Regions from separate parts of the Streptomyces sp. WMMC1477 genome, predicted to be linked through region 1. Evidence: riboswitches for the same ligand, from Rfam matches in the RefSeq annotation. Region 1 holds a riboswitch; the other holds the start of a gene.

Evidence for each region. A riboswitch is a leader RNA that binds a small molecule or an ion and turns the genes downstream of it on or off. The one in region 1 is predicted to bind glycine.
Region 2: another riboswitch for glycine. It lies ahead of gcvP (aminomethyl-transferring glycine dehydrogenase); the one in region 1 lies ahead of gcvT (glycine cleavage system aminomethyltransferase GcvT).

The regions. Positions count from the first base shown of each region.
Region 1 is NZ_JAPZBD010000003.1:4,324,251-4,330,375, reverse strand. It holds gene O7609_RS19440 (ABC transporter substrate-binding protein) at 14-1,684, opposite strand; gene O7609_RS19435 (enhanced serine sensitivity protein SseB C-terminal domain-containing protein) at 1,902-2,672, opposite strand; gene O7609_RS19430 (enhanced serine sensitivity protein SseB) at 2,839-3,669, opposite strand; gene O7609_RS19425 (AAA family ATPase) at 3,773-4,444, opposite strand; glycine riboswitch at 4,673-4,791, shown strand; glycine riboswitch at 4,792-4,907, shown strand; gene gcvT (glycine cleavage system aminomethyltransferase GcvT) at 4,935-6,080, shown strand.
Region 2 is NZ_JAPZBD010000003.1:5,451,258-5,457,382, reverse strand. It holds gene O7609_RS23850 (glutamate--cysteine ligase) at 1-306, opposite strand, end outside; gene O7609_RS23845 (hypothetical protein) at 828-1,397, shown strand; gene O7609_RS23840 (DUF5999 family protein) at 1,740-1,946, shown strand; gene gcvP (aminomethyl-transferring glycine dehydrogenase) at 2,078-4,963, opposite strand; glycine riboswitch at 5,154-5,251, opposite strand; gene O7609_RS23830 (PRC-barrel domain-containing protein) at 5,417-5,797, shown strand; gene O7609_RS23825 (DNA polymerase IV) at 5,710-6,125, opposite strand, start outside.

The DNA of each region.
Region 1 (6,125 bases):
CGTGCTGGTGTGCTTACTTGAAGCTGACCTCGGCGAAGTTCTCCTGGGTCAGCGGGGAGGTCGTCGGCGGGTTCACGTTCTTGGCGAACGCGATCGACGGGGGCGAGGACGAGATCGGCACGCCCGGGATGTACTCCATGATCGCCTCGTTGGCCTTCTTGTAGAGCTCGACGCGCTTGGCGACGTCGGGCTCCGATCCGGCGGTCTTCACCGCGTCGAAGATGGCCGGCTCACGGAAGCCCCACTGCTCGTCGAAGCCGTTGAACCAGGTGCCGATGAAGTTGAAGCCATCGTTGAAGTCACCGGTCCAGCCGAGGATGTGCAGGGCGCAGGAACCCTTCTCGGTGGCGTCCAGGTAGTCGGGGGCCCAGGTCATGGGCTTCGGGTTGACCGTGATGCCCGCCTTCTCCAGGTCGGCCTTCATCAGCTCGAACATGTCGGCCGGGGCCGGCATGTACGGGCGGGTGACCTCGGTCGGGTAGCAGAAGTCGATCGTCAGATCCGACTCGCCCGCGTCGGCCAGCAGCTTCTTGGCCTTGTCGGTGCTGTGCTCGTAGGTCGCGACGTTCTCCGAGTAGCCGTCCACCGTGTCCGGCATGAACTGGGTGGCCGCGACACCGCCCTCGGGGAGCTGGGTGCTGACGATGTTCTCCCGGTCGATGGCGTGGGTGATCGCCTGCCGGACTTCCTTCTTCTTCAGGGCGTCGTTCCCGCCCTGCGACATCCCGAGGTAGAAGATGTTGAAGACGCCGCGGACCGGGACCTGGAAGCCCTTCTCCTCAAGACCGGAGACGTCCGAGGGCGCGACCAGGTCGTAGCCGTGGATGCCCTCGGCCTCCAGCGCCTGGCGGCGGGCGTTCTCCTCGGAGATGGTGCGGAAGACGAGCTTCTCGACACCGGCCTGCTCGCCCCAGTACTTGTCGAAGCGCTCCAGGGTGACTTCCTTGTTGCCCTTGTCCCACTCCTTGATGCGGAACGGGCCGGTGCCGGCGACGGTGCCGGCCTCCTGGCTGTACTTCGGGTACTTGATGGCGTCACCCTCGCCGCTGGCGGCCTCCTTCTCGTAGGCCTCGATGGCCTTCGGCGAGTGGATGGCCAGCGCCTGGAGGGAGAAGCCGCCCGGGAGGTTGGCGGAGGCCTCGTGCACCGAGATGACGGCGGTGAGCTCGTCCTCGGCGGTGCAGCCCTTGTAGTTGGGCTCGGCGGTGTCCTCGCTCTCGTTCTTCGCGAAGCCGCCCATGATGGTCTGCCAGTAGTAGGAGACCGCCTTGTTCTGGTACGTACCGGTCCAGTTGAACCAGTGGTCGTAGTTGGCGCAGACGGCCTCGGCCGTCAGCTTCTCGCCGTCGTGGAACTCGACGCCGTCGCGGAGGTTGAACGTCCACTCGGTGCCGGCGTCGTTGCTCTCCCACGACTCCGCCAGGCCGCCGACGAGCTTGGAACCGCCCGGCTCGTGCTCGATCAGCGCCTCGAAGGCCTGCCGGGTGACGCGGAACGTCTCACCGTCGCTGGCCAGTGCCGGGTCCAGGGACGAGGGGTCGCCCGGGGCGCCGAAGACGAACGTTCCGCCGCCCTCGCCGTTGCCGCCGTCGTCGTCCCGCTCGCTGGCACATCCGGCCGTTATCAGTCCGACCGCTAGGGTGGCCGCGATCGCCTTGACGACCCTGGATCTGGTTTTACGCATCGTCCACCTCAGGGGTCTGGTGGTGCAACAGATTCTGGTCGCCCGCACATTACTGTGCATCCATAGAGGTGTGAACCGTCCGCATGCCGGTGATACCGAGCTGAGACCAGCCCTCGGGGGCGGGGCACGGCGGCGTATGGGGCGATACGCCGCACCGCGTCGACAGCCGCTCGAAAGGCGCCCCACGGGCGCAAATGCGTACAGGTCCAGCGGCTTGTCAGCGAGCGTGCGGGTAGCCGTACCCGCGGGCGGAAGGGCCCGCCGCCACCGCGGCGTCGCGGTCGAAGAACGGGCGGGAGTTGGCGTGCAGCCACATCGCCACGGGCTCGTGCGCGTCGGACATGGTGACGACGGAGACGGGCAGCCCGGGCGGCAGCGCACCGGCGGCCTGACGGACCACCGCGAGCCCGGTGTGCGCGGCGCCGGGGCCCGGCTCGTACACGTCGACGCCGATGGCCAGGAAGGCCGCGCCGACCGCCGGGCGGACCCAGGCGCGGCGCAGGCTGCGCACGGCGGGGGTGCGCTGGGCGTGGTGGGTGAGCTGGGCGTAGAACTGCGGGGCGCGCACGGTGGGCTCGCTGATGTGGAGCGGCCCCGCGGCCAGCCGGTCCAGCCCGCCCGCGACGCGGCGCAGGTCCGGCCAGGGGACGCCGAGCCCGCCGCCGGGGGCGTGCGGGTCGAGCCACAGGCCGATGCGGTGCGGGTAGAGGGCCGCGGCGACGTCCCGTCCGGTGGCCGAGGTGTGGCCGCGGGCCCAGCCGCTGGCGTGCAGTTCCTGGGGCGAGGTCACACAGGGGACGTAGGGGTGGCCCGCCACGTCCATGCGCGCGTAGTGCGCTTCCGGGTCGTCCGCCGCGCCGTCCCACAGCAGCGGCCACACCGGGGCGTCGGCGAGGGCGTGCAGCAGTGCCTCGTAGCGGTCGTACCTGTCGTCCCGGCCGGGCGACACCTGGCGCAGCAGCCCCTTGACGCTCTCACCCGCGCTCACGTCCGCCGCCCTTCTCCGCTCTCGTCCGTGCTCCGGGCACCGGCGAGCGCCCCCTTGAGGTATCCAATCACCTTACGAGCCAGAGGTGGCAGGTCCGGGACTACTCAGCCGTGCCGTGCCGCGCCCGGCCCGGCGGGACCGCCCCTCCTCAGGCCGACGGGGCAGTCTACTCAGGGGCGCGTGAGTAGAAGGGACGCACGCACTCGCGGAGCCAGCCCACGACCGGGTCCTGCGGGGCTGCGTCGAGGAAGACGAGCTGCACGGGCCAGCGCACCGCGTGCACGCCCAGGACCCCGGCCACGGCGTCGTGGGTGGCCTGCCGGGCCTCGGGCTCCAGCAGGTCCAGCTCGACGCCGACGAACAGCGCGGGCGGGTCGCCCTCGGCGCTGGCCAGCCCGCGGCGGGCGCTGTGGATCTGGGGCAGAGCGGCGAACTGGGCGGCGACGGCGGAGAGGAAGTCGACCGGATCGTCCTGCCAGTCCGGCTCGAAGAGGCGCACCCGGGCGCCGCTCGGCGTGCCGGGGACGCCTTCGGTTCCGCCCTCGCGGCACAGCAGCGCCACGGCCTCGGGCGGCAGGGGGGCGCCGACGACGCCCTCGGGGTTGATCGCGACGCCGACGTGCGGGGGCAGGCCGCGGGCGAACTCCCGGGCCGGGACGACGGCGAAGTTCATCGGCACCCGCACGCACTGGTGGAACTGCTGCTCGGAGCTGTAGACGGGCACGAAGACCGCGCCGCCGTCCAGCTCGATCGTCGGCAGGTCCACGTCACGGCTGTCCGGGCCGCCGCCCTCCGGCAGCGGCACCCACAGGCTGCTGCGCCCCAGGACCTCCATCAGCCGGGCCCCGGCGCCGGGGCTGCCCACGGCGGCCGCGAGCGTCTCCTCCAGTTCGTTGCCGGGCCAGCCGCCGCCGTGCCCGGGCCCGGAGTGCGGGGGTGGCGCTGGAGCGTGCGGCGTCCCCGGCCGGGGCTGCCCTGACTGCGGCGGAACGGTCATGGCTGCACCTTACTGTCGGCGTCCCGCGGCCCCGGCGGCAGGCGGGTGATCTTCGGCCTCCGGGTGCGCGGCCCGGCCACCGGGGCTCCCCGGTGCCCCGGAATCAGTCGCGAGGGCCGTGCAGGGCGTCGGTGTAGGAACGGTCGACGATGAGCGCCGCGTCGCAGGCCACGGGCAGGCGGCCCGCCTCCAGCTCGGCCAGCAGCCTGCCCGTGGCACGCCGGTGCCGTGCGAAGGCGTAGGGGGAGACCGTCCGGCCGCGTTCGGCCTGTCCGTCCAGCGCGGTGCCGGGGGACACGTCGAGGACGACCAGGTGCAGCCGCACGCCGCGCCGCCGTGCGTCGCGGGCGAGCCAGCGCCGCACCCAGGGGAGGTTGCCGCAGTCGTGGACGACCACCCCCGAGCCGCCGGCGAGCGCGCGGCGCAGCCGCCGGTAGTGGTCGATCCGCACCGCGGGGCGGTACAGGGCGTACGGCAGCCAGCGCGGCACGCGGCGCTCCCACAGCTCGCGGACCTCCTGCGAGTCCACCGCGACGGCGTCCTCGGAGCGCGCCGTCAGGGCGCGGATGAGGGTGGACTTGCCGCTGCCGGGCAGCCCGGAGACGACCACCCGGTCGCCGCCGGGGAAGGTCACGGGGAGCGCGCGGGCCGGGGCCCGCAGATCCCGGACGGTGGCGGGGACGCGCTCACGCGGGGGCGCGGCAGGCTGCCGCGGCACCCCGACCACGGCGGGGCAGGGCTGGGCTGGGCCGAACCCGGGTTCGTTCCGGATCATGCCGCTTCTCCCTCCCGGGGCCCCGCGCTCGGCGCGGCGCTCCTGTGCGGCCCTTCCTGTACAGCCTTCCCTACGCAGCATCTCCTATGATGACCGCCCGCCACGCTGCGGTTCCCTCCGGCTACGGTGCGACCCGAACGCGGACCTTTTCCCGCGGGCCTCACGGGTGGCTGGTTCGGGCACGATTTCGCGTGCAATGATGTGCCCGCGAACTTCATACCGGCCGTTCGAGCACGCGCGGGAGAGTCTCCGCATTCTGGTCACCGGGGCACCGGTCGCCGGATGGGGGGCGCCGAAGGAGCAAGTCCTCCCTTGAATCTCTCAGGCCCCGATACCGCGCGAGCGAGGCAGATCTGAAAAGCGGGCGGGCTCCGGATCTCCGGGCCGTCCCACCGAAGGTGCAAGCCGTGGCCCGAATGGGCCTGCGGCGAACCTCTCAGGTTCCGATGACAGATGGGGAGGACGTGTCCGCCCTGCCTGGGAGCCCTGAATGTCTGACGCCCTGCCTGAGAACGCCCAGCCCCGACGAACCGCCCTCGACGCCGTCCACCGCGCGCTGGGGGCGACGATGACCGACTTCGCCGGCTGGGACATGCCGCTGCGCTACGGCAGCGAGCGTGACGAGCACCACGCCGTCCGCACCCGCGCCGGTCTCTTCGACCTCTCCCACATGGGCGAGATCACCGTCACCGGCCCGCAGGCCGGTGAACTGCTGGACCACGCCCTCGTCGGCTTCCTCTCGGCGCTGAAACCGGGCCGCGCCCGCTACACCATGATCTGCGACGAGAACGGCGGCATCCTGGACGACCTGATCGTCTACCGGCTGGCCGAGGACGCCTTCATGGTCGTGGCCAACGCCTCGAACGCCCAGGTCGTGCTGGACGCGCTGACCGAGCGGCAGGCCGGGTTCGACGCCGCCGTGCGGGACGACCGGGACGCCTACGCGCTGCTGGCCGTCCAGGGCCCGAAGGCCCACGGCATCCTCGCCTCGCTCACCGACGCCGACCTGGAGGGCCTGAAGTACTACGCCGGGCTGCCCGGGACCGTCGCCGGGGCGTCCGCGCTCATCGCCCGCACCGGCTACACCGGCGAGGACGGCTTCGAGCTGTTCGTCGCCCCCGAGCACGCGGAGAAGCTGTGGCAGGCCCTGCTGGGGGCCGGGGAGGGCGAGGGCCTGGTGCCCTGCGGCCTGTCCTGCCGCGACACCCTGCGTCTGGAGGCGGGCATGCCGCTGTACGGGAACGAGCTGACCCGCGCCACCACGCCCTTCGACGCCGGTCAGGGCCGGGTGGTGAAGTTCGAGAAGACGACGAACGGGGGCCGCTTCGTCGGCCGCGAGGCCCTGGAGGCCGCCGCTTCGAGGGCCGCCGCCGCCCCGCCGCGGGTGCTGGTCGGGCTGGTGGCCGAGGGCCGGCGCGTGCCCCGCACGGGCTTCACCGTGGTCGCCGCCGACGGCACGCCGATCGGCGAGGTCACCTCCGGCGCACCCTCCCCCACCCTGGGCAAGCCGATCGCCATGGCCTACGTGGACGCCGCGCACGCGGCGCCGGGCACGACGGGCGTGTCCGTCGACATCCGCGGCAAGCAGGAGCCGTACGCCGTCGTGGCGCTGCCCTTCTACAAGCGGGAACGCTGAGCGTCGCACCGCTCACCGCTTTTTCCCCCTTCCCCCGTCCCCCTT
Region 2 (6,125 bases), 1.1 Mb from region 1:
GAGCTGGTCCAGGACCCGGCCCGTGAAGGCGTGCGGAAGGACGTTCACCTCGAGATTGAACTGCCCGAGTTCGGTCTGGAAATCACGGCTCGCGATGCGCCCGAGAACCTCCTCGTTTATCATCCGCGGCATTCCCTCGGCGTCCGCGAGGTTGAGTTCGATCTCGAGCCCCATCAGGTTGCGGGGACCCTCGAACCGCTGCTGTTCCAGCAGGCGGTCCAGCGCCTGGAGGCACTGGCGGAGCTTGCTCCGGTAGCGCCGGCGGTCCGGGAGACCGAACCCGTCGGCCGCGACCTTCTCCCCCATCGATGTGTCCCTCCTCGATCGGCAGTGCCTCGATAATGCCCCACGCAGCGGTCAACAACTCCCCCGGAGTACCGCGGCGAACAGATCAGGCCGGTGTTTTCTCACGGCACATTCCGGCGGCATGCGGTAGCCTGGGGCGGCTTCCCACTCTGCGTGACCGTGAGCACGGAACGGAACACCACCACAGGCCCGAACGGAACACGACGACGGGTACGACCGGAACCGGTCGGCCGGACGATGGGCCGGACGTGCACCCCGGAGAACCGGCACCTCCGCTGCCGGGTGAGGTCCTTTCACTTTTCGGCGGGATTTCTCCTTGTGCGGCACACCCGAATCGAGTAGCGGAAACGTCTCGGGAACAAATGTCGTATAAACTCCGCCTTGAGGCCGTGACGTGACGTCTCTCGGTCCGGGTCCCGCTTTCCCCCGCCCGGTTCGGGCGTGCCTCCGGGCTACCGACGACGCCGTCGGGACTTCGCCGCGCACCCCTTCATGTCTCCCCGAGTGAGAGGCGACCCGCCATGCCCCTGCATGCTCACCCGGCTCCCGCAGCCGCCCTGCGCAGCGTTCTCGCCGCGCTCGGTTCTCCGACCGCCGCTCTCCGTGGTGCCCCGGCCCGGGCCGAGACATTCGGCGAACTGCAGCCCGAACTGCCGCTGCCGGTGTACGTCCTGAGCGGTATCACCGGCCCCGGGGGGCCGCCGAGCCCCCGGCTGACCGGCTGGCGCTTCCTCCTGCGCGGCTCCCACGGCACGGTGGGCACCGCGGAGGCGATGCTGACCGCCGACGGCTGGACGTTCTCCCACTTCGGCGAGGGGCCCTACGTCCGGTCGACGGCGTCGGCACTGCGGCGTGCCGACGCCCTGCCGACCCCGCACCAGCCCCGGCTGCTGTCCGTGCCGGAGCTGTACATGCTCACCCTGTGGCTGCACAGCGATCCGGCGGCGGACCCGGAGGACGGCACGCTGTCCCCGGACGACCTGCTGGTGCCGCTGGCGCCGGCGCCCCCGGGCATCGCCCCGGACCTGCCCCACCGCGTCGACACCCTCCTGCCGCTGCTGACCCACCGCCTGGTGGCCGCCCCGGTCTAGGGAGTGGCACACGGCGCCTTCCGCATGGCACCGGTGCCCCGCGACGAAGGGAACCAGCGTCCCGGTCGCGGGGCACACGTGTGCGCACGCTCCCCGCGTCGGGCTAGTCACTTCCGGCCATGCCACCGGCCCATGAGGATGACCCGCGCGGGTGACAACCGCTCCGGTGGGGGACGCGTCATCCCTCACGGGGGGCGGCTGCGGGGAAATCCCTGCGAAACGCCCCCCGCAGGACGACACTGGGGATCACGAGCACCGACCCGGGGGAGCGGCCGGATGACGACGCACAGCAGCCGCAGCTCAGCGACCACACCGCATCGAGAGAACCGAGAGCACACCGTCATGTGTCAGCATCAACCGCCCTGTCCCTCCGCCGACTCCGCCGACCGGGAGGCGGCTCATCCCGTGGCGCACCACCCGGAGCAGGGGTGGAGCCTCCTGTGCAACGGTGTCGTGCTCTTCGACGACACCGGCGAACTGCTGCCGGACGGGCAGATCATCGCTCCGCACAAACCGCTGGACCCCCACGAGGTGACCGCCGCCGCGTAGCCGGAGCCGGGACGCCCCACGAGCGGGGCCCGGCGGGCGGGGGCGGGGCGCTGCCTCGCACGGCGCGCCGAGCACGACGACGGGGCCCGGCCGTCGGGACGGCCGGGCCCTGCGCTGCTCGTCCGGGCGGGTCAGCCCTCGTAGTCCTCCAGCGGCGGGCAGGAGCAGACGAGGTTGCGGTCGCCGAAGGCGCCGTCGATACGGCGCACCGGCGGCCAGTACTTCCCCTCGGCCACGACGCCGGCCGGGAACGCGGCCTCCTCACGCGTGTAGGCGCGGTCCCACTCGCCCGCCAGCTGGGCCGCCGTGTGCGGCGCCCCGCGCAGCGGGCTGTCCTCGGCGCTCCATTCCCCCGCGGCGACCCGGTCGGCCTCGGCGCGGATGGCGATCATCGCGTCGCAGAAGCGGTCGATCTCGGCCAGATCCTCGCTCTCCGTCGGCTCGATCATCAGCGTCCCCGCGACCGGGAAGGACATGGTCGGGGCGTGGAAGCCGTAGTCGATCAGCCGCTTGGCGACGTCGTCGATGCTCACCCCCGTCGCCTTCGTCAGCGGGCGCACGTCGATGATGCACTCGTGTGCGACGAGCCCGTCGGGGCCGGTGTAGAGCACCGGGTAGTGCGGCTCCAGGCGCCTGGCGATGTAGTTCGCGCTCAGCACGGCGACCTGGGTGGCGCGCCGCAGCCCCTCGGCGCCCATCAGCCGGACGTACGCCCAGGAGATCGGCAGGATGCCGGCCGAGCCCCAGGGGGCCGCGGAGATCGGGCCGATGCCGGTCGCCGGGCCCGCCTCGGGCTGCAGCGGGTGGTTCGGGAGGTAGGGCGCCAGGTGCGCCCGGACGCCCACCGGTCCCACGCCCGGGCCGCCGCCGCCGTGGGGGATGCAGAAGGTCTTGTGCAGGTTCAGGTGGGAGACGTCCGCGCCGAACTTGCCCGGGCGCGCGAGTCCCACCAGGGCGTTGAGGTTGGCACCGTCCACGTAGACCTGCCCGCCCGCCTGGTGCACGGCGGCGCAGATGTCGGAGATGTTGTCCTCGAAGACCCCGTGCGTGGAGGGGTAGGTGACCATGAGGACGGCCAGCTCGTCGCCGTACTGCTCGATCTTGGCGTGCAGGTCCTCGGTGTCGACGTCGCCGTTCTCACCGGTCTTGACGACGACGACCTTCATGCCCGCCATGACGGCGCTGGCCGCGTTGGTGCCGTGGGCCGAGGACGGGATGAGGCACACCGTGCGCTGCGTGTCACCGTTCGCCCGGTGGTAGGCGCGGACGGCGAGCAGCCCGGCCAGTTCGCCCTGGGAGCCGGCGTTCGGCTGGATGGACACCCTGTCGTAGCCGGTGACCTCGGCGAGCCGCTCCTCGAGCTCCCGGATGAGGGTGAGGTAGCCCCCGGCCTGCTCGACGGGGGCGAAGGGGTGGAGCGCCCCGAACTGCGGCCAGGTGACCGGCTCCATCTCCGTCGTCGCGTTGAGCTTCATCGTGCACGAGCCGAGCGGGATCATGCCGCGGTCGAGCGCGTAGTCCTTGTCGGCCAGGCGGCGCAGGTAGCGCAGCATCGCCGTCTCGGAGCGGTACCGGTGGAAGACGGGGTGGCTGAGGAACTCGTCGTCGCGCAGCAGGTCCGCGGGCAGCGCCGCCGCGCTGGTCTCGTCGAGCCGCGCCACGTCGGCGGTGACGCCGAAGGCCCGCCAGACCGTGGTGAGCTGCTCCCGGGTCGTCGTCTCGTCACAGGCGATGCCCACGTGGTCGGCGTCGGTGAGGCGGAGGTTGACGCCCCCTTCGCGTGCGGCGGCGACGATCTCCGCGGCGCGGCCGGGCACGTGCGCGGTCACGGTGTCGAAGAAGGCCTCCCGCGTGACCTCGACGCCGCCCTCGCGCAGGCCGGCCGCGAGCAGGGTCGCGTAGCGGTGCGTACGGCGGGCGATGTCCCGCAGCCCGTCGGGGCCGTGGTAGACGGCGTACAGCCCGGCCATGACCGCGAGCAGCACCTGCGCGGTGCAGATGTTGCTCGTGGCCTTCTCGCGCCGGATGTGCTGCTCGCGGGTCTGCAGCGCCAGCCGGTACGCCTTGGTCCCGTCCGCGTCCACGGAGACGCCGACCAGCCGTCCCGGCAGACTGCGGGCGAACTTCTCGCGCACGGCCATGAAACCGGCGTGCGGGCCGCCGAAGCCCATCGGGACGCCGAAGCGCTGGCTGGAGCCGACGGCGATGTCGGCGCCCAGCTCGCCGGGCGAGGTGAGCAGGGTGAGGGCCAGCAGGTCGGCGGCGACGGTCACGATCGCGCCGAGTTCCCGCGCCTGGGAGATCACGGCCCGCGGGTCCCGGACGGCGCCGGAGGCCCCGGGGTACTGGAGCAGCAGACCGAACACGCCGCGTTCGGCGATCTCGGCCGGGATGCCCTCGGACAGGTCGGCGACGACGACCTCGACGCCGGTGGGCTCGGCGCGCGTCTGCAGGACGGCGACGGTCTGGGGCAGGCAGTCGGCGTCGACCAGGTAGACGCCCTGCTTGACCTTGCCCACGCGGCGGGACAGGGCCATCGCCTCGGCCGCGGCGGTGCCCTCGTCCAGGAGGGAGGCCCCCGCCGTCGGCAGGCCGGTCAGGTCCGCGACGACGGTCTGGAAGTTCAGCAGAGCCTCGAGACGGCCTTGCGAGATCTCCGGCTGGTACGGGGTGTACGCGGTGTACCAGGCCGGGTTCTCCATGACGTTGCGCAGGATGACCGGCGGAGTGAAAGTGCCGTGGTAACCCAGGCCGATCATGGAGTCGAGCACCTGGTTGCGGTCGGCGAGCGAGCGCAGTTCGGCGAGCACGTCCGCCTCGGAGCGCGCGTCCGGAAGTCCGAGGCGCTCGGTGCTCTTGATGACGTCGGGCACGGCCGCGGCCGTCAGCTCGTCCAGCGAGCCGTAGCCGACGTGCGCGAGCATCTTCGCCTGCTCGGCGGCGTCGGGGCCGATGTGGCGCCGTTCGAACGGTGTGCCGCCCTCGAGTGCGGAGAGTGTGATGCGATCGGTGGTCATCTGCGGAGGCCTCCTGGTCTGTACGACCTGCGAGGGACACCACGGCGGGTGCCCGGACGGCCTCCCCCTCTGTCATCTCAACCTGAGAGTTTCACCGGAACCGCCCACAGGGGACGTCCGGCTTTCACCGTCGGTGAGGAGGGACCTGTGCACCGTGGCGCCCGCGGCCCGCCCTGCTTTCCAGAGTGACCTCGTCCGCACGGTACGTGTGCCTGAGAGATTCCGGGGAGGATTTGCTCCTTCGGCGCCCCCGGCACCTGCTCCGGAGGGCTCTCCCGCGCGGGGTCTACAGCCGCTTACGAGCCTACCAGCGGCCGGTCGAACGGCGACGGGCCGTCGGCTCGACTGGCCATTCCGCGCAATCTGTCCTTTGGTGGTGACAGGACCCGGTGACGGTGTGACGACCCAGGGGGCGGTCGGCCGGGCCACCACGTGTCATTCCATGGAGGAACCGTGCAGACCGACATCGACCCCCGCACCCTCATAGGGCGCAAGGCGTTCGACCGCGACGGCACCAAGATCGGCACCGTCGACGAGGTGTACCTCGACGACGCGACGGGCGATCCCGAGTGGGCGGCGATCCGGACGGGTCTCTTCGGACGCGACGCTTTCGTGCCACTGCGGCCGAGCGAGGTGGTCGAGGAGGCACTGCGGGTGCCCTACACCCGCACCCTGATCAGAGAGGCCCCGGACTTCGGGGTGGGACGGCATCTCTCGCCCGAGCAGGAACTCCAGCTCTACCACCACTACGGCCTGGACATCCCCTCCTCCGGCGAGCCGGCCCCGCCCTCGGAGGGCGAGGACTTCGGCCGGCTGGCGGGCGGGGACGAGTAGCCCGCGGGCCGAGCGTGGCCCGCGGGTGAGGAGACGCCCGCGGGCGTTTCGGCGTGCGAGGCCGTCGGCGCCAGGGGCAGCGGCTCGGCGCTCTCCAGCGCCGGGTCGTCCGCGCGGAGCGTCCGCACCCGCCCCGGAGGGGAGCCGGGCTCCTCGAACCGGACGGTGACGCGGCCGAGCCCACTGCCCTGCACCCAGCCGCGGCCGAGTTCGCGGTGCAAGACGTCCAGGCCGGGAAGCCATCGGCGGGCGCCGGGCGCGGGCTCCGGGGCCGCGGGGCCGGGGCCACCTGAGGGGACGGTCGGCTCACGGGTGCGCCCGTCCGCCG